4 regions of the Streptomyces sp. NPDC048057 genome follow, and region 1 is predicted to be linked to each of the others. Evidence: riboswitches for the same ligand, from Rfam matches in the RefSeq annotation. Region 1 holds a riboswitch; each other region holds the start of a gene.

Region 1 (4,328 bases):
CTTGCGGGGGTTGCCGATGGACTCCAGGTACAGCAGGGCGACATCGGTGTCCGGGTCCTCGTACCAGTACTGGAGGAAGTCGTTCCCGGAGACGTCGGCGCGGTTGCCGGAGGACACAAACGTCGAGATACCAGCGACACCAGCGACTCCGCTGGCACCGGCACCCCGCCGGTGCAGGCTCGACAGCAGCGCGATGCCGATCGCCCCGGACTGGGTGAACAGGCCGATCCGCCCCGGCGCCGGCGCCGCGGGCGCGAGCGAGGCGTTCAGGCGCACGTCCGCCGCGGTGCTGATGACGCCGAAGGAGTTGGGGCCGATGATCCGCATGCCGTACGAGCGGGCCTGCCGGACCAGGTCGCGCTGGCGGACCCGGCCCTCGGCGCCGCTCTCCGCGTACCCCGCGGTCAGCACGACCAGTCCGCGCACCCCGTGCTCCCCGCAGTCCGCGACGACCTCGGGCACCCGCTCCGCGGGGACGGCCACGACCACGAGGTCGACGGGCTCCCCGGTCCGCTCGACGACCTCGCCGACGGAGCGGTGCGCGGGGACGCCGTCGACCTCCTGCCACTCGGGCGGGAAGGCGCGGTTCACGGCGTACACGCGGCCGGTGTAGCCGCCGCCGACGAGGTCGCGCAGGACGGTGCGGCCCACTCCCCCGGGCGCGCGCCCGACGCCGACGACCGCGACGGCCCGCGGCGCCAGCAGCCGCTGTACGGACCGCGCCTCGGCCCGGTGCTCCCGGGCCCGCTGCACCGCGACGGACTCCGCGGTCGGCTCCAGGTCGAGCGTCAGATGGACGGAGCCGTCCTCGAAGCTGCGCTTCTGGGTGTACCCGGCGTCCCGGAACACCTTGATCATCTTGGTGTTCGCGGGCAGCACGTCCGCCGCGAACCGGCGGATCCCGCGCTCCCGTGCGACCGCCGCGATGTGTTCGAGCATCGTGGAGGCGACGCCGCGGCCGTGGTGGGCGTCCTGGACGAGGAAGGCCACCTCGGCCTCGTCGGCGGGCGCGCTGGCCGGCCGGCCGTGCTCGTCGATCCGGTCGTAGCGGACGGTGGCGACGAACTCCCCGCCCACGGTGACGGCGAGGCCCACCCGGTCCACGTAGTCGTGGTGGGTGAAGCGGTGCACGTCCTTGGGCGACAGACGGGGGTAGGGCGCGAAGAAGCGGTAGTACTTCGACTCGTCCGACACCTGTTCGTAGAAGCTGACCAGCCGGTCGGCGTCATCGACGGTGATGGGGCGGATGCGCGCGGTACCGCCGTCGCGCAGCACCACGTCCGCCTCCCAGTGGTCGGGGTAGGCGTGGTCCCGCTCGGTCTGCATGGCAGAAATCGTACGGCGCCGAGGCCCGGCGGTGGTGCGGTTGGACCGTACTCGGGCACCATCGCCCCGGCGGGACGGGGCCTGCCCGGGGCCGCCGGGCCGGGGGTTTACGGTCGGTAGGAGCACCCGGAGCGTCGTGAGAGACTGACCGGGACTGGTCTAGACAACAGCTGATTCGAAGGGCAACACCATGGCTGAGCGCCGTGTCACCGTCGGTTGGGCCGAGGGCCTGCACGCCCGACCCGCCTCCATCTTCGTCCGCGCTGCCACGGCCTCCGGCGTCCCCGTGACGATCGCCAAGGCCGACGGCACCCCGGTCAACGCCGCCTCCATGCTCGCCGTGCTGGGCCTGGGCGCGCAGGGCGGCGAGGAGATCGTCCTCGCTTCCGACGCCGACGGCGCGGACGCCGCCCTGGACCGGCTGGCCAAGCTGGTCGCCGAAGGGCTGGAGGAACTGCCGGAGACGGTCTGAGCCACCCAACGCTCGGCCTTCACGGGCACGCGGCGCACACCGCGTCAAAGGCGCTGATCCTTCGGATCGGCGCCTTTTGCCGTTCCTCGCGTTGCCGTTCCCCGCGCGAAGACGCGCGGCATGCGGATGGGCCCCGGCGCGGTGCGCCGGGGCCCTTCCGGAACGGGAGTCGCGGGGGTCAGACGTTCACGCCGCGGGCGCGCAGATACGCGACCGGGTTCACGTCCGAGCCGTACTCCGCGCTGGTGCGGACCTCGAAGTGGAGGTGCGCCCCGGTGGAGTTGCCGGTGGAGCCCGCGCGGCCGATCTGCTGGCCGGGCATCACGGCCTGCCCCTCGCCGACGGTGACCGAGGAGAGGTGGGCGTACTGGGTGTACGAGCCGTCCCGCATCTTGATGACGACGTTGTAGCCGTACGAGCCGGCCCAGCCGGCCTCGACGACGGTGCCCGCGCCCACGGAGACCACCTGCGTGCCGGAGGAGGCGTGGAAGTCGACGCCGGTGTGGCTGCCAGAGGACCACAGCGAGCTGTTGGCCTCGTACGAGGTGGTGACCTGCGAGCCGGCGACGGGCAGCTGGTAGGAGTTCATCAGCCGCTGGCGCTCGGCCTCGCGGGCGGCCCGCTCGGCGGCCTTGCGCTCGGCCTCGGCCTTGCGCTTCGCCTCCGCCGCGGCCTCGGCGCGGGCGACGGCCTCGCGCTTCTGGCCCACGGCCTGGTCGGTGACCTGCTCGGCGAGGGTGTCGGTGGCGGCCAGCATCTGGAGCGTGCCGGTGTCCTCGGCGCTCAGGCTTCCGGTGTCGCCGTCGTTCCTCGGCTCGTTCTCCGTCGCGAACGCGGGGGACGCGAGGGTGCCGATCACCCCGGTGGTGGCGAGGGTCGCGGCGCCGGCGAGGCTCGCGCTCCTGCGCGTCACGCGGCTGGGGGCACGGTGCTTCCCGGTGGGGCGGGCGAACGCCATGGAGGGTCCGGTCCTTTCCTTCCTTCTCGCCTACCGGGTTAGCTGACGGGTTCGGAGAGAGGAAGGTCTCCTACGGCTCCTCCGCAGGCCGCGGAGGGGCCGATTCACCCCGGGGGACTGGGTCCCCGGCTCCCCTGGGCTCACGCCCGGCGGGGACTCGGCGATGACTGTCCGTGCCGCGGGTGCGGCGGGCTCCTGGCGAACAGCCGGATCGACGCTAGGCGGGCCCGCTCGCGTTCACCAAACAAACGACGATCTTTGTTGGCTATGCCACAGCACGTGTCGCCCGACTTCCCATCAAAAAGGACATTCGACGGGGAGATGCGCCGCCCGGACGGCGAACGTGCAACGGACGCACGGCCGTCGGGTGACGGTCCGATGGCGTCAGTGTGCCCGAAGTGTGACCACGGGTGCGCTGCCATCACCGAGGCGACCCCATGACGGAGCCCCGGCGTCCACGGACACCGGGGCTCTGTCGTCAGCGGGCTCCGTCAGCCCTTGACCACCGTCACCTCACCGATGCCCAGCGCCCGCACCGGCTCCGCGATCTGCGCCGCGTCGCCGACGAGCACCGTGACCAGTCGGTCGACGGGGAAGGCGCTCACGACCGCCGCGGTCGCCTCCACCGTGCCCGTCTGCGCCAGCCGTGCGTACGACTGCGCCTGGAAGTCGTCCGGAAGGTGCTGCTCGACCTGGTCGGCGAGGGTGCCGGCGACCGACGCCGCCGTCTCGTACCGCAGCGGGGCGACCCCGACCAGGTTCTGCACGGCGACGTCCCGCTCCGCGTCCGTCAGCCCCTCGGCGGCCAGCGTGCGCAGCACCTGCCACAGGTCCGCCAGCGCGGGACCGGTGTTGGGCGTGTCGACCGAGCCGCTGATGCCGAGCAGCGCGGCCCCCGACCCGTCCGGCGCCGAGCACAGCACCTGCGCGAAGGCCCGTACGCCGTAGGTGTAGCCCTTCTCCTCGCGCAGCACGCGGTCCAGGCGGGACGTCAGGGTGCCGCCCAGGCAGTACGTGCCGAGGACCTGGGCGGGCCAGACGCGGTCGTGCCGGTCCGCGCCGATCCGGCCGATCAGGAGCTGCGTCTGCACGGCGCCGGGACGGTCCACGACGACCACGCGTCCGGTGTCGTCGGCGGTGGTCTCGGCCCGGGGGTGCGCCGGGGCGGTGTCGCCCGCCCACGCGCCGAGCGTCTGCGCGAGCAGCTCGTCCAGGTCGACGCCGGTCAGGTCGCCGACGACGACCACGGTGCTGGTGGCCGGCCGTACGTGGGCGTCGAAGAACGCCCGCACGGCGGCCGAGTCGATCCGGGTCACCGTCTCCTCGGTGCCCTGGCGGGGCCGGGACATCCGCAGCGAGGCGGGGAACAGCCGCCGGTACAGCTCCTTGGCAGCGCGCCGCCCCGGGTTGGCCGTCTCGTGCGGGATCTCGTCCAGGCGGTTGCGGACCAGCCGCTTGACCTCGCCGTCGTCGAACGCGGGCTCGCGCAGCGCCTCGGCGAGCAGCCCGAGCGCCTTGGGCAGCCGGGAGACCGGGACCTCCAGGGAGACCCGGACGGCGGGGTGGTCGGCG
Region 2 (4,328 bases), on a different contig from region 1:
GCGCAGGACCGGCACGTGCCGGGTGTCGAATCCGGTGGTCACCATGACCGTGCCGACCGCTGCGGTCAGTTGGGACACGGCTCGTTCGAAGCGCTCCGCCACGTCGTCCGGGTCGCTGCCCGGTCGGATGATGTCATTGCCCCCCGCACAGAACGACACCAGGTCCGGGGCGAGTTCCTTCGCCCTCGGCACCTGCTCCTCCACGATCTGGTCGAGGAGCCTGCCGCGCACCGCGAGATTGGCGTACCGGAAGCTGTGCTCCGGTTTGCGGTCGGCCAGCAGGACCGCGAACCGGTCCGCCCAGCCGACGTACGTTCCGTCAGGTCCCGGGTCCCCCACGCCCTCGGTGAAGCTGTCACCGATGGCTGCGTACGACCCGAATCCGCCCTTGTTCTCTGTTCTCGAATCGTCTGCCACAAGAACTCATCTTCGCCCTACAGATGTGACCTACGCGACCGTAGGGAGGGGTTGACGCGCAGTGATTTATCACACCGGAGATGGCGAGGTGATGGGGAATACGCCGAATCCCCCACGGAACGGAGGGCTCCGTGGGGGATTCGGGAGGGCCGGGTCAGCGGCCGGTGGCGCGGTGCGCCGGGGTCAGAGCGAGACGCCGTGGCTGCGCAGGTGGGCGACCGGGTCGATGTCCGAGCCGTACGACGGGCCGGTGCGGACCTCCAGGTGCAGGTGCGGCCCGCTGGAGTTGCCGGTGGAGCCGACCTGGCCGATCGACTGCCCGCCGGTCACGCTCTGTCCGGCGGAGACGGAGAGGGAGGAGAGGTGGGCGTACTGGGAGTAGGTGCCGTCGGTGTGCTTGATGACGACCTCGTTGCCGTACGCACCGTTGTATCCGGCGGAGACGACCGAGCCGGGGCCGATGGAGCGGACGCCGGTGCCGGTGGGCGCGGCGAAGTCGACACCGGTGTGGTAACCGCTGGACCACATGGCGCCGGAGGCGCGGTACGAGGTGGAGACCTGGGCGTTGGCGAGCGGGGCGGCCCAACCGCTGCTGGTGCCGGTGGAGGAGTCGGAGGACTCCGCGGGCGCGGTGGTGCCGCCGGTCGCCTTCTGGGCGGCCGGGGCGGCGGGCGCGGCCTTCGGCTCGACCTTCTTCTCGACCTTGTCGCTCTCGGTCTTCTTCTCGGCCGGCTTCTCGACCTTCTTCTCGGCCGGCTTCTCGGCCGGCTTCTCGGCCGGCTTCTCGGCCGGCTTCTCCGCCTTCGCGGCGCCCTTGCCGTCGGCCTGCGCGCCGACGGTGAGCTTGAGGCCGGGGTGGATCAGCGAGGGGTTCTCGCCGACGGCCGCGCGGTTGTCCTGGTAGAGCTGCTGCCAGCCGCCGTCGAGCCGGTGCTCGTCGGCGATCTTGGACAGGTGGTCGCCGATGACCACGACGTACGTGGTCGGCGCGGCGGCGGCCTTCTCTGCGGCCGGGGCGGCGGAGGCCGAGACCGGGGCGACGACAGGGGCCGCGGGCGCGGTCTGCTCGGCGGCGTGCGCGCCGGTGGCGCCCATCAGGGGAAGGGCGATGGCGGCGCCACCGGTGCCGGCGGCGACGAATCCACGGGTGAAGGCCGTCGACTTGGGACGGCGGTGCTTGCCCTGTGCGGACATGGTGCTGTTCCTCTCCGACGCCTGCGAGGTGAGCTGTCGGGTTCGAGCTGGAGATGCCCGGCCGCGCGCTGGGCGCGACTTCACCCCGAGCCGTCCGGAGTCCGGACCGGCGTACTACCTGGGTCCCCCGCTCCTGCCACAGGTGGGTGGGTGATGATCCGGGCGGCGGCAGGATGAGGCGGTCCGTCCGGAGTGCCGTGACCGTAAACCGGCCACATCGCCAGGAACAAGCCATGACGGCCCGCGCCCGGACCACATGGATCATCGCGCCGGCCGCCGGCAGTCACCCTCCGTGGACGCCGCCCCGTCAACTCCCGCCCGCCGGACGCATCCCCTTTCCGGACAGCCGCCACACAACGTCACCATTGTGATCCTGCTCATGAGGGGCGCCCATCTCCCCCATAGCCGGGGCACGTTATACCGAAGAGCGCATTACTCAATCAATCCGGACAGATGAGACGTTTCCTCGGCGGTCATCAACGTCGGAGTCGGAGTCGGATGACGCTCGCGTCCAGGTCGCGCGCACGGGCGCGGGGAGGCGGGGTGCGGCACGGGCCGGGGACCGGTCCCTGACGATGATTGCCCCAGGTACCGATGTCGTATCGTCGGGAACACGCCACAGTCGGCGACGAGCGCCGGCGGCAGCGACTTCTCCAGGAGCCTTCGTGACGCAGCAGGTGCCGCAGGTCCCCTCGACCGAACCCCAACTGACCGGGGTCCGTAACTTCCGCGACGTCGGCGGGCTCCCGACGACGGACGGTCGGACCGTGGCGCACGGTCGGCTCTTCCGCAGCGGACACCTGGCCCACGCGACCGGCGAGGACGCCTCGTTCCTGACCTCCCTCGGCCTGCACACGATCTTCGACTTCCGCAACGCGGCGGACATCCGCCTCGAAGGGGCGGACGTGACGCTGCCGGGCGTGCGGAACGTGAACCTGCCGCTGAGCGACCCGGCCGACGGGGCCGAGTTCTGGCAGATGGTCCGCTCCGGCGACCTCGACCAGCTCCGCGCCCTGCTGGGCGACGGCCAGGCCGCGAACCGGATGATCGCCTCCTACCACATGATCATCACCCAGCGCACGGCCGAGCACAGCCAGGTGCTGCACGCCCTCGCGCAGGACAGCGTGCCGGCGCTGATGCACTGCGCGGCGGGCAAGGACCGCGCGGGGCTGTCGGTCGCCGTGGCGCTGCTCGCGGTCGGCGTGGAGAGGGAGGCCGTCGAGGCGGACTACCTCAAGTCCAACGACCCGCACCGCCGCTATCTGGTGCGCCGCGCCGAGGGCGCGCCGGCGGGGATGTCCGCCGAGGTCATGGAGCTGCTGAGCCCGCTCTTCGACGCCCGGGCGGAGTACCTGCACACCGCCTTCGACGCCATCGAGCAGACCTGGGGCGGGATCGAGCCCTACCTCACCGAGGGCCTCGGCCTCACCCCCGAGACGCGCGAGCGGCTGCGGGCGCGCCTCGTCGACGGGGACGGCGCCTGACGCGAACGCGCCCGGGCCAGCGGGGCTACTTGGCGCCGACCTCGAAGAGCAGGTAGAGGAAGCCGGCGAAGACGTGGCCGGCGACCAGGTAGGCGAAGAGCCGGATCCAGATGCCCTTCGGGAACTTCCCCTCCTCCTTCTTCTCCCGCCGGGACGCGGCGGGGTCGGGCAGTGCGGCGCCTTCGGGCGCCGTCGGGTTCTCGGTCATGACTGGCCTCTGCTTTCCCCGGCCCCAGCGGGCCGGACCAGAAGTGCGGATGTCAGGAAGTGCGGACGGGTGCGTGGGGACCGCGGGCGTCAGAGGTGCGGATGGAGGATGTCCGGGCTCTGGAGCAGGGTGTGCACGAACAGCATCTCGGCGCCGTCGCGGGTGGCCGCCGCGATCCGGTGCGGGGTGAGCGAGTCGTAGTGGGCGCTGTCGCCGGGGCCGAGTTCGTGCACGGCCTCGCCGAGGCTGAGCCGTACTCGCCCGTCCAGCACGTACAGCCACTCCTCGCCGGGGTGCACCCGCACGAGATCGCCCTGGGCTCCGTACGGCACGATCAGCCGCAGCGCCTGCATGGCCCGCCCCGCCCCGCCGACCTGGTGGTACGTCCAGCCGTCGGCCTCCGACGGCTCGCGGCGACCGGCGCGGATCACGGGGTCGTGCTCGGGCGCCAGCTCGCCCAGGAGCTCGGCCACTGTCGTACCGTAGATCCTGGCGAGGCTGAGCAGCATCGGCAGCGAAGGCTGTCGGCGGCCGGTCTCCAGTCGGGACAGGTGCGCGGGCGACAGTCCGGCGCGCTGCGCCGCGGCTTCCAGGGTCAGTCCCCGGCGGCGGCGCAGGTCGCGCAGTCGGGGCGCCACGTCGGGCAGCTCGACCGGTGCGCCGGCGCCCTGCGGCGCCGGGGGCGCCGCGGCGGGGACCGCCGGGGTGCGGGGGTCCGGGGGGTGGCCCCCGGGAGGACTCTGCATGAGTCCATTGCGCCAGGAAAGTGCCTCTGAGGCAACTTTCTTGCCTCAGAGGCAAAAACTTCGCCGAAGACGCAGGTCAGCGCGGCGTGTCGGCACTTCGGTCAGCGGTTGGCGACGGCCTGTTTGACCAGGGTCTTGCCGAAGTCCCACATCAGTCCGCTGCCCGCGTGCGCCTCGTCCATGACCGCGGTGAAGGCGGTGACGAAGCGGTCCACCTCGCGCTCGCCGATCGTCAGCGGCGGAATCAGCTTGATCACCTCCAGGTGGTCGCCCGACACC
Region 3 (4,328 bases), on a different contig from region 1:
TCCCTACGGGCAGCGCTCTTCGTTCTTCACCGTGCCGAAGTTCAGCTCGGTGTCCTTCGGGACCTTCTTCCCCGCCGCGGGCTCCTGGGTGCACACCTTCCAGTTGCGGTCCCAGAGCTGGTTGCGGCGCTCGCCCGTGCTGTCGTGCGAGGTCAGCATGGAGAAGCCGACGTCCTGGGCCGCGTCCTGGGCGGCCTGGAGTCCCATGCCGACGAAGTTCGGCACCGGCGTCGCGCCGGAGTCGCCCCCGGCATGCGCGACGCCGGCGGTGGTGCGGGGCGTCTTGGCCGGCGCGGCGGTCACGGTGGCGGTCACCGCGGGAGCCGGCGCCGCACCGCCCCGCGGCGTGACCGTGACGGTGGGCCCGGGCGCGGCACGACCGCCCTTCTCCCCTTCGTCGCCCCCGCCCGAAGCACCGATGCCGACGCCCATGAAGAAGAGGACGGCGGCTCCGGGAACGACGAAGCGCTTGCGCGCCCAGCCGGGTCCCTGCGGTTTCGGAGCCTGCCCGCCCCACGGCGCCTGCTGCGACTGCCCGCCCCACGTCATGCGATCTCCCCAACACGTTCTTTTGAGGCCCCGAACCTAACCGCGGCGGATCGGTGGAGACAGACAGACCGCCGGAAGGTGATGGATTCGTGATCATGATGTGTAGTTTTTGCGCTCTCCCTCGTCGCAAGTGCGCCCGCGCGACACGAGAACGGCCCCTGACCAGCAAATCGACCCCCATCTTCAGGGGCACCCTCCCTCATGGATTTCTGTACGTCCTGTACGTTTCTTACGGAAGCACAGACGGGGCCGGTCGCAGCGCGCCCGTCGAGGACCGAGGAGAGGTACGCCATGACGCAGCCCGTCGCCCGATACGTCCTGCCGCAGTTCACCGAGCGCACCGCGCACGGGAACCGCACCCTCGACCCCTACGCCAAGCTGCTCGAAGAGCGGATCGTCTTCCTCGGGACGCCGGTCGACGACACCGCGGCGAACGACGTGATCACCCAACTGCTGTACCTGGAGTACGCGGCGCCGGAGCGTCAGATCTCGCTCTACCTCAACTCTCCCGGCGGCTCGCTCAGTGCGATGCTCGCGATCTACGACACGATGCAGGTGATCACCTGCGACGTCGAGACGACCTGCATCGGACAGGCCGTTTCGACCGCGGCGCTGCTGCTGGCCGCGGGCGCCCCCGGCAAGCGCCTGGCCCTGCCGGGGGCGCGGATCGTGCTCCAGCAGCCCGCGCTCGACGAGCCGGCCCGGGGCATGCCGTCGGACCTGGAGATCGAGGCGCGGGAGATCCTGCGGCTGCGCGCCCTGATGGTGGAGCTGTTCGCCCGGCACACCGACCGGTCCGCGGAGCAGATCGCCGCCGACCTGGAGCGCGACACCTTCCTGGACGCGGCGACGGCCAAGGAGTACGGGCTGGTGGACCACGTGATCGGCAGCCGCAAGTCGTCACTGACCGGCCGCGGCTGACGGAAGGCGCACCCGTGCTCCGGCCCGAACTGCCGCCGCTGCCGGCGCTGACCCGCGCCGAGGCCGATCTGATCGACGGCTATCTGCGCATCGTGGACCTGGTGGGACGCATCAACCCCAGCCGTGGCGACCTCACGTACTCCTCGTTGCGCGCCGCCCAGGCGCTGGTGACTCAGGCGGTCGCGGTCAAGGACGCGCTGGCGCTGATGCACGACCGCGGGGAGGACGCCCTGCACGCGGCCACCCTCGCCCGGGCGCTGCGGGTGCTCGACGGCGAACGGCGGGCGCTGCGAGTCACCATCCCCGCCGACCCTGCCCCTTGACGGCCCGTCATCCGACACGTCAACCGCCATTCGGGTTCCCGCCCGGATACCTCGTTTGATGTAGTCGCGGCGCCCCCGGCCGATACGCTCAAGTTGCGCGGGACGACGATCCCTCTAGCGGAATGTCCTATTCCAGCGCTGGTGCGGGCCTCCCCCGGCGTCCACTCCCGGTGGGAAATTGCGGCGTGTCCACCTGAATGGCGCATTCGTGTTGAAACTCACATACCGCCGTTTTGACTCGGAAATCCGGCACGGCGTGGGACAAGATCCCTGGGACGACAAGCCCCCGTCACCTCGGCGGGGCGGTCCGAACGGACGCCGAGTCCTGCCGCCGTTCCGGATGACTGGTCGACAGGAGTGCTTCGGCAGGAGTGGAGGACCCGAGCAGTACGGGACGGCCGGTGCGCCGGACGTTCCTCGGGGTGAAGCCGCATCAGCGGCCGGGCACCTTCGTCCGCCCGAACCCGACAGGTCACCCTTCACAGGCGGCTGACGAAGGGTTGCGCATGACTGCGCAGATGAACGTCCCGTTCCTGATCGGCCGGGCGGGTGCGGTGTCCGCCCTGACCCTCGCCGCACTCGGTGGCTCGATGCTCGTACCGGGCGGCTCGCCCGAGGCCCAGGCAGCAACGGCACACGCGGGCAAGGCGCTCAAGGTCGCCGCGGACAAGAAGGGTTCGCCCTACCGGTGGGGCGCGGCGGGGCCGCGCCGCTTCGACTGCTCCGGTCTGACGCTCTATTCGTACAAGAAGGCGGGCAAGAAGCTGCCCCGGACCGCCCAGCAGCAGTACAACTCCACGCGTCGGGTCTCCACCGCCAAGAGAAAAGTGGGTGACCTCGTCTTCTTCCACTCCGGTCGGAGCGTCTACCACGTCGGCATCTACGCCGGGAAGGGAAAGATCTGGCACTCGCCCAAGCGGGGTTCCTGGGTGAAGCTGGACAAGATCTGGAGCAGGAGCGTCTCGTACGGCCGGGTCCGCTGACGGCGGTCCGCCGGCCCGTCAGCACACCGGCCCGCCGGGTCAGTCGGCCCGGCGAGCCGGCCAGGGCAGGGTGATCCAGACCGTCTTGCCGCCGTCCTCGGTCGGCTTGACGGTCAGCCGCCCGCCGCTGTGCGCCGTGAGGCTGCGGATGATGACCATGCCGCGGCCGTTGTCCTGGCGCACGGCGGCCGGCAGCCGCTGGGGCCATTTCGGATGGCTGTCCGTCACCCCGAGGCGCAGTTCCTCGTCCCGCTCCAGCAGCACGTCCACCCGGAAGGTGGGCGACTGGCCGAAGGTGTGCTGCACGGCGTTGGTGGTGAGTTCGGAGACGATCAGCCGGATCGTGTCGAGGGCGTCCGACCCCGCGGGAAGCCCCCACCCCGTCACCGCGCCGGTGACGAACCTCCGGGCCGCGGAGACCGAGGCGGGCTCGCTCGGCAGGGTGATGGTGGCTTCCTGGAGGTCTGCCATGGCGACGTCGTCCCTTTCCCACCGGGGCCGTGCTCCGACTTCGTAGCCGATGGATGCGCGGACGGCCGCGGACAGTGCTTCGCGCGCCACACTGCCATTCATCGCGGTGCCGGGTGAGGCGATCCGCCAAGATGCGCAGCGTTTCGTCGCTCGAAGCGGTGAACTCTACGACGCAAGGCCGTTTTTGGACACTCCTCGCGCGCCCGGTGGTGCCGTGCGCACCACGATCTCCACCGCCGCCGCGATCTGCTCCCGCGTCAGATCGGCGCGGGCGGTGAGCCGGAGCCGGGAGATCCCGTCCGGCACCGACGGCGGGCGGAAGCAGCCCACCCGGAGCCCCGCGGCGCGGCAGTCGGCGGCCCAGCGCAGCGCCGCTTCCGGCGCGGGCGCCCGGACGGACACCACGGCGGCGTCGGGCCGTACGGCCGTGAGGCCCCCCGCGGTCAGCCGCTCGTACAGGTCCGTGGCCGCCGTGCGCACCCGGCCGGCGAGCCCGGGGTCGTCGCGCAGCAGCCGCAGGGAGGTGAGCGCAGCGCCCGCAGCGGCGGGTGCGAGGCCGGTGTCGAAGATGACCGTACGCGCGGTGTTGACGAGGTGGTCGATGACCCGGGCGGGGCCGAGGACCGCCCCGCCCTGGCTGCCGAGGGACTTGGAGAGCGTGACGGTCGCCACCACGCCGGGGGCGCCGGCGATCCGGGCCGCGTGCAGGGCGCCGCGCCCGCCGTCGCCGAGCACGCCGAAGCCGTGCGCGTCGTCCACCAGCAGGGCCGCGCCCCGCCGGGCGCAGACGGCGGCGAGTTCGGCGAGCGGCGCCGCGTCGCCGTCCACGGAGAAGACGGAGTCGGTGACGGCGATGGCCCGGCGCCCCGGGTGGGCGTCCAGGGCCTTGCCGACCGCTTCGGGGTCGGCGTGCGCGCTGATCGCGGTCTCGGCCCGGGACAGTCGGCAACCGTCCACGATGGAGGCGTGGTTGCCGGCGTCCGAGACGATCAGGCCCTCGCGCCCGGACAGCGCGGTGACGGCCGCCAGGTTGGCTGCGTAGCCGGACGCCAGGACCAGAGCGGACTCGAAGCCGCAGAAG
Region 4 (4,328 bases), on a different contig from region 1:
CCGACGATCTGGACCTTGGCGCCCAGCTTGTCGGTGAGCACCTTCCAGCCGGCCCAGTCGTCCTCGAAGAGCGGGTCCTCGATGGAGACCAGCGGGTAGGCCGCGACCAGCTCCTCGTAGTACTCGGTCAGCTCGGCGGCGGAGAGGGACTTGCCCTCGAACTCGTACGAGCCGTCCTTGTAGAACTCGGAGGCGGCGACGTCGAGCGCGAGCGCGATGTCCTTGCCCGGGACGTAGCCGGCTTCCTTGATCGCCTCGATGATCAGGTCCAGCGCGGCGCGGTTGGAGTCCAGGTTCGGCGCGAAGCCGCCCTCGTCGCCGAGGCCGGTGGACAGGCCGCGGCCCTTCAGCACCTTCTTGAGGGTGTGGTACACCTCGGTGCCCCAGCGCAGCGCCTCGGAGAAGGACTCCGCGCCGATCGGGGCGATCATGAACTCCTGGATGTCCACGTTGGAGTCGGCGTGCGAGCCGCCGTTCAGGATGTTCATCATCGGAACGGGCAGCAGGTGCGCGTTCGGGCCGCCGAGGTAGCGGAAGAGCGGCAGGTCGGACGCCTCGGAGGCGGCGTGCGCCACGGCGAGGGAGACGCCGAGGATGGCGTTGGCGCCCAGCGACGACTTGTCCGGGGTGGCGTCCAGGTCGAACATCGCCTGGTCGATGAGGCGCTGCTCGGTGGCGTCGTAGCCGACGAGCTCCGGGCCGATCTGCTCGATGACGGCGAGGACGGCCTTCTCGACGCCCTTGCCCTGGTAGCGGTTCGGGTCTCCGTCGCGGAGTTCCAGGGCCTCGAAGGCACCGGTGGAGGCACCCGAGGGCACGGCGGCGCGGCCGGTGCTCCCGTCGTCGAGGCCGACCTCGACCTCGACCGTGGGGTTGCCTCGGGAGTCCAGGATTTCCCGGGCTACGACGACGTCGATGGACGGCACGAGCATCTCCTTCTGGGATGTGACGCGTGGGGTGCGGGCTCAGCGGCCCAACGGCAAGAGCCTAACCGGCTGGGGGGCGCCGACCGGCCGCTGCCCGCCCCCTGGGACGAAAAAGAGTGCGAAGAACTTCACCCCGGCCGAAAGGCGCACAGCTACTGCCGGGTAACGCCTCTCAACTGCGCGGATGCCTGCTCAGACGCGGGCCATCGACGATCGGCGCGGGCGCGCGGCGCACCCGTGACACACAGAACCCCGGGCCGGCGCGTACGGGGGAAGCGCGCCGGCCCGGGGCCGTGAGTGGCGAACCCGTGGGGGGTCGGGTCGGGGTGACGGCCCGTGGGTTCGCGACGGGTCAGCTCAGGTGGAGCTGCTGACCCGGGTAGATGACGTCGGCGTCGTCCACGACGTCCTTGTTCAGCTCGAAGAGCTTCTGCCAGCCGCCCTCGACCTGCTCGGTCTCGGCGATCTTGCTCAGGGTGTCGCCGGACTGGACCTCGTACTCGCCGTCGCCCTTCTCGAAGCCGCCGGCCTTCGGCGCGGACTTGGCCGGGGCGGACGGGCGCTCGGAGCGGGTGGTCGGGGCCTCGGCGCGCTCCTGCGAGGGCTGCGCCTGCTGCTGCTTCGGCTGCTCCTGCTTGGGCTGCTGCTTCGGCTGCTCCTGCTTCGGGGCGGGGGCCTGCTCGGCGCCGCCGCCGTTGTACGCGGCCTTGGAGAGGCCGACGCCGCAGCTCGGCCAGGCACCCTTGCCCTGGCCCGCGAGGACCTTCTCGGCGATCTCGATCTGCTGCGACTTGGAGGCGAGGTGCGCGTTCGACGCGTACTTGGTGCCACCGAAGGCGGCCCAGGTGGAGGCGGAGAACTGCAGGCCGCCGTAGTAGCCGTTGCCGGTGTTGATGGACCAGTTGCCGCCGGACTCGCACTGGGCGACCTTGTCCCACTCGGCGGCGGTGGCGGCGGAGGCGGAGGTGGCGCCCACCAGCGGGGCGGCGATCGCGGCGGTGGTGATGCCGGCGAAGGCGGCGAACTTGGCGGCCTTGGACGGGCGGCGGTGCTTGCCCTTGCTGGAAAACAGCATGGTGGATCTCCTCACCGACGCCTACGAGGTGAGCTGTCGGGTTCGGGCCAAGTGAGTTGCCCGGCCGCGCGCTCGGCGCGGCTTCACCCCTAGGGCGTGTCTGACGGATCTGGCTGGGCTCGCGTGCCCTGACACCGCGCCTCGCCGCGTTGTCGTCGGTCGCCGACGCTCCGCGTCGACTCCCTCCTCCGCCTTGATATCCACGGCACCAGACCCCGCTCGCTGGTCCAGCCCGATCCATCAGACACGCCCAGCCGGTGTCCGTGCCCCGGGTCTCCCCGGGGTGGACGGGACCGGCACGTACGTGGGTCCCCCGCTCCTGCCTTCGGCGCTCTCGCGACGACTGTTCCCCCCGACCGACGGCAGGATTCGGCGTGACGGTCAGTGGTGCCCGCTTTGGCGAGCGGTCAGACCGTAAACACAGCCCTCCCCGATGTTCAAAGAAGGAACATCGGGGAGAAAACGCCCATCACGGCCTTCCGGAAACCTCCGTTTCCGCAGGTGGGGCACGGAATGCGTCGTTCCGCTCGGCCACGGAAGCCCGTTCGAGCAGAGAGACACATGTCTCACTTACGCAGAAACGGACAAAAGCCGGCAAAACCCTGCCTCAACGTGCCCCGGAATCGGGCTACTTCACCCCGAGGTCAAGGTTCTGACCAGGCAGGATCAAGTCGGGATCAGCGCCGACCGCGTCGCGGTTGGCCTCGTACAGCGCCGGCCAGCCTCCGGGGAGGTCCTGCGCGTCCGCGATGGCCCAGAGGTTGTCCCCGGGGCGGACGGTGTACGTGCCGGGCGACGCGGTCGCGGTGTCCCCGCCGGCCTCGCCCTTCTCCTTCTGGACGTCGGCGGCGGCACCCGGGTTGCCCGGGGTCGCGCCGTCCTTGCCGGCGCCGCTGTCGGTGCCGGTGCCCGTCGAGCCGCCGTTCTGCTGGCCCTTCGCCGGTGCGCCGGCCGCCTTGCCCGGGTCGGCGGGCTGGACGGAGTCGCCGCGGCCGGGCGTGTCGCTGCGCGAGGCCCGGGTGTCGTCGGTCGCGCGCTGTTCGCCCGCGCCCTTCCCCGCACTCTTCTCCGTACCCTCGCTCGTGCCCGAGGGGTCCGGGGTCGCAGGAGTCGCAGGAGTCGCCGAGGATTCGGTCGCGGCCGGGCCGCGGTGCTTGCCGCCGGCCTTCTTGCCCTCGTCCGCACCGGTTCCCGGCCCGACGCCGTTGCCGACGCCCTGGGTCGAGGTGGGGGACGGCACGGCCGGCACGGAGGGCGTCGGCAGCGCGCCCGGGTCGACCTTCGGCGCCTTGACGCCCGGCAGCCCCGCGTTCGCCCCGCAGGACGACCACGCCAGCGGCCCCTGGGCGGCCAACACCTTCTCCGCCACCGCGATCTGCTGCGAACGGCTCGCGAGGTCGGCGCGCTCCGCGTACTGCGCACCGCCGAAGGCGTCCCAGGTCTCCTGCGAGAACTGGAGCCCGCCGAAGTAGCCGTTGCCGGTGTTGGCGCTCCACTGCCCGGCGCTCTCGCACTCCGCCACGCGGTCCCAGACGGCGGAGTCCGCGGCGGACGCCGACCCCGCGCCCAGGAGCGGGATCGCGATCGCGGATCCCGTCACCCCCGCGGCGACGACGAGGGCCGGGGCCTGGCGAGGACGGCGATGTCGACCATTCCCGGAGAGCATGCGGTTGCCTTTCGCTGACGGCTGAGACGGGGGTGAACGTAGCCGGACTCCAACGTCAGTCACAAGTCGATGCAGCCGGGATAACGCGAACATCACAGAGTTGATGCTCCGTCAGTAAGTTGGAGCTCCGAACTCCACGGGAAGCGTGCGCAGTCCACGCATGATCAGACCACCGCGCCAGCGCAAATCGGTCGGATCCACGGCGAGTTGCAGGTCAGGGAGGCGTCGCAACAGGGTCGCCAGCGCGGTCTGCCCCTCGATGCGGGCGAGTGGCGCGCCCAGGCAGTAGTGGATGCCGTGCCCGTACCCGAGGTGCTGATTGTCACGTCGGGACAGATCGAGGACGTCGGGCCCGTCGAAGCGTTCGGGGTCGCGGTCGGCGGCGGCGAGCACGACGAGGACGGGGTCGCCCTCGGCGACCCGCTGCCCGCCGATCGTCAGCGCCTCGGTGGCGAACCGCCAGGTCGCCAGCTCCACCGGCCCGTCGTAGCGCAGCAGCTCCTCCACGCCCGTCGCCAGCAGGTCGGTCTGACCCGCCGCCAGGGACTCCTGGAGCAGGGCGCGCTGCGCGGGGTTGCGCAGCAGGGAGTACGTGCCGTTCCCGATCAGGTTCACGGTCGTCTCGAACCCCGCGAAGAGGAGGATGAACGCCATCGCGGCG

What was found. Region 1 has a riboswitch for cyclic di-AMP ahead of AB0E05_RS28635 (M23 family metallopeptidase). Riboswitches for the same ligand answer to the same signal wherever they lie in the genome.
Region 2: another riboswitch for cyclic di-AMP. It lies ahead of AB0E05_RS23970 (peptidoglycan DD-metalloendopeptidase family protein); the one in region 1 lies ahead of AB0E05_RS28635 (M23 family metallopeptidase).
Region 3: another riboswitch for cyclic di-AMP. It lies ahead of AB0E05_RS15225 (C40 family peptidase); the one in region 1 lies ahead of AB0E05_RS28635 (M23 family metallopeptidase).
Region 4: another riboswitch for cyclic di-AMP. It lies ahead of AB0E05_RS29720 (transglycosylase family protein); the one in region 1 lies ahead of AB0E05_RS28635 (M23 family metallopeptidase).

The regions. Positions count from the first base shown of each region.
Region 1 is NZ_JBEZNF010000028.1:72,621-76,948, forward strand. It holds gene AB0E05_RS28625 (GNAT family N-acetyltransferase) at 1-1,326, opposite strand, end outside; gene AB0E05_RS28630 (HPr family phosphocarrier protein) at 1,517-1,798, shown strand; gene AB0E05_RS28635 (M23 family metallopeptidase) at 1,977-2,756, opposite strand; cyclic di-AMP (ydaO/yuaA leader) riboswitch at 2,770-2,929, opposite strand; gene AB0E05_RS28640 (pitrilysin family protein) at 3,248-4,328, opposite strand, start outside.
Region 2 is NZ_JBEZNF010000020.1:172,937-177,264, forward strand. It holds gene AB0E05_RS23965 (SGNH/GDSL hydrolase family protein) at 1-417, opposite strand, end outside; gene AB0E05_RS23970 (peptidoglycan DD-metalloendopeptidase family protein) at 601-1,611, opposite strand; cyclic di-AMP (ydaO/yuaA leader) riboswitch at 1,617-1,770, opposite strand; gene AB0E05_RS23975 (tyrosine-protein phosphatase) at 2,277-3,095, shown strand; gene AB0E05_RS23980 (DUF6126 family protein) at 3,121-3,303, opposite strand; gene AB0E05_RS23985 (XRE family transcriptional regulator) at 3,393-4,049, opposite strand; gene AB0E05_RS23990 (aspartate aminotransferase family protein) at 4,151-4,328, opposite strand, start outside.
Region 3 is NZ_JBEZNF010000011.1:140,796-145,123, forward strand. It holds gene AB0E05_RS15210 (PASTA domain-containing protein) at 4-549, opposite strand; gene AB0E05_RS15215 (ATP-dependent Clp protease proteolytic subunit) at 841-1,470, shown strand; gene AB0E05_RS15220 (hypothetical protein) at 1,485-1,793, shown strand; cyclic di-AMP (ydaO/yuaA leader) riboswitch at 2,100-2,296, shown strand; gene AB0E05_RS15225 (C40 family peptidase) at 2,300-2,776, shown strand; gene AB0E05_RS15230 (ATP-binding protein) at 2,816-3,247, opposite strand; gene AB0E05_RS15235 (8-amino-7-oxononanoate synthase) at 3,413-4,328, opposite strand, start outside.
Region 4 is NZ_JBEZNF010000030.1:92,364-96,691, forward strand. It holds gene eno (phosphopyruvate hydratase) at 1-932, opposite strand, end outside; gene AB0E05_RS29720 (transglycosylase family protein) at 1,279-2,001, opposite strand; cyclic di-AMP (ydaO/yuaA leader) riboswitch at 2,005-2,126, opposite strand; gene AB0E05_RS29725 (transglycosylase family protein) at 2,630-3,667, opposite strand; gene AB0E05_RS29730 (cytochrome P450) at 3,779-4,328, opposite strand, start outside.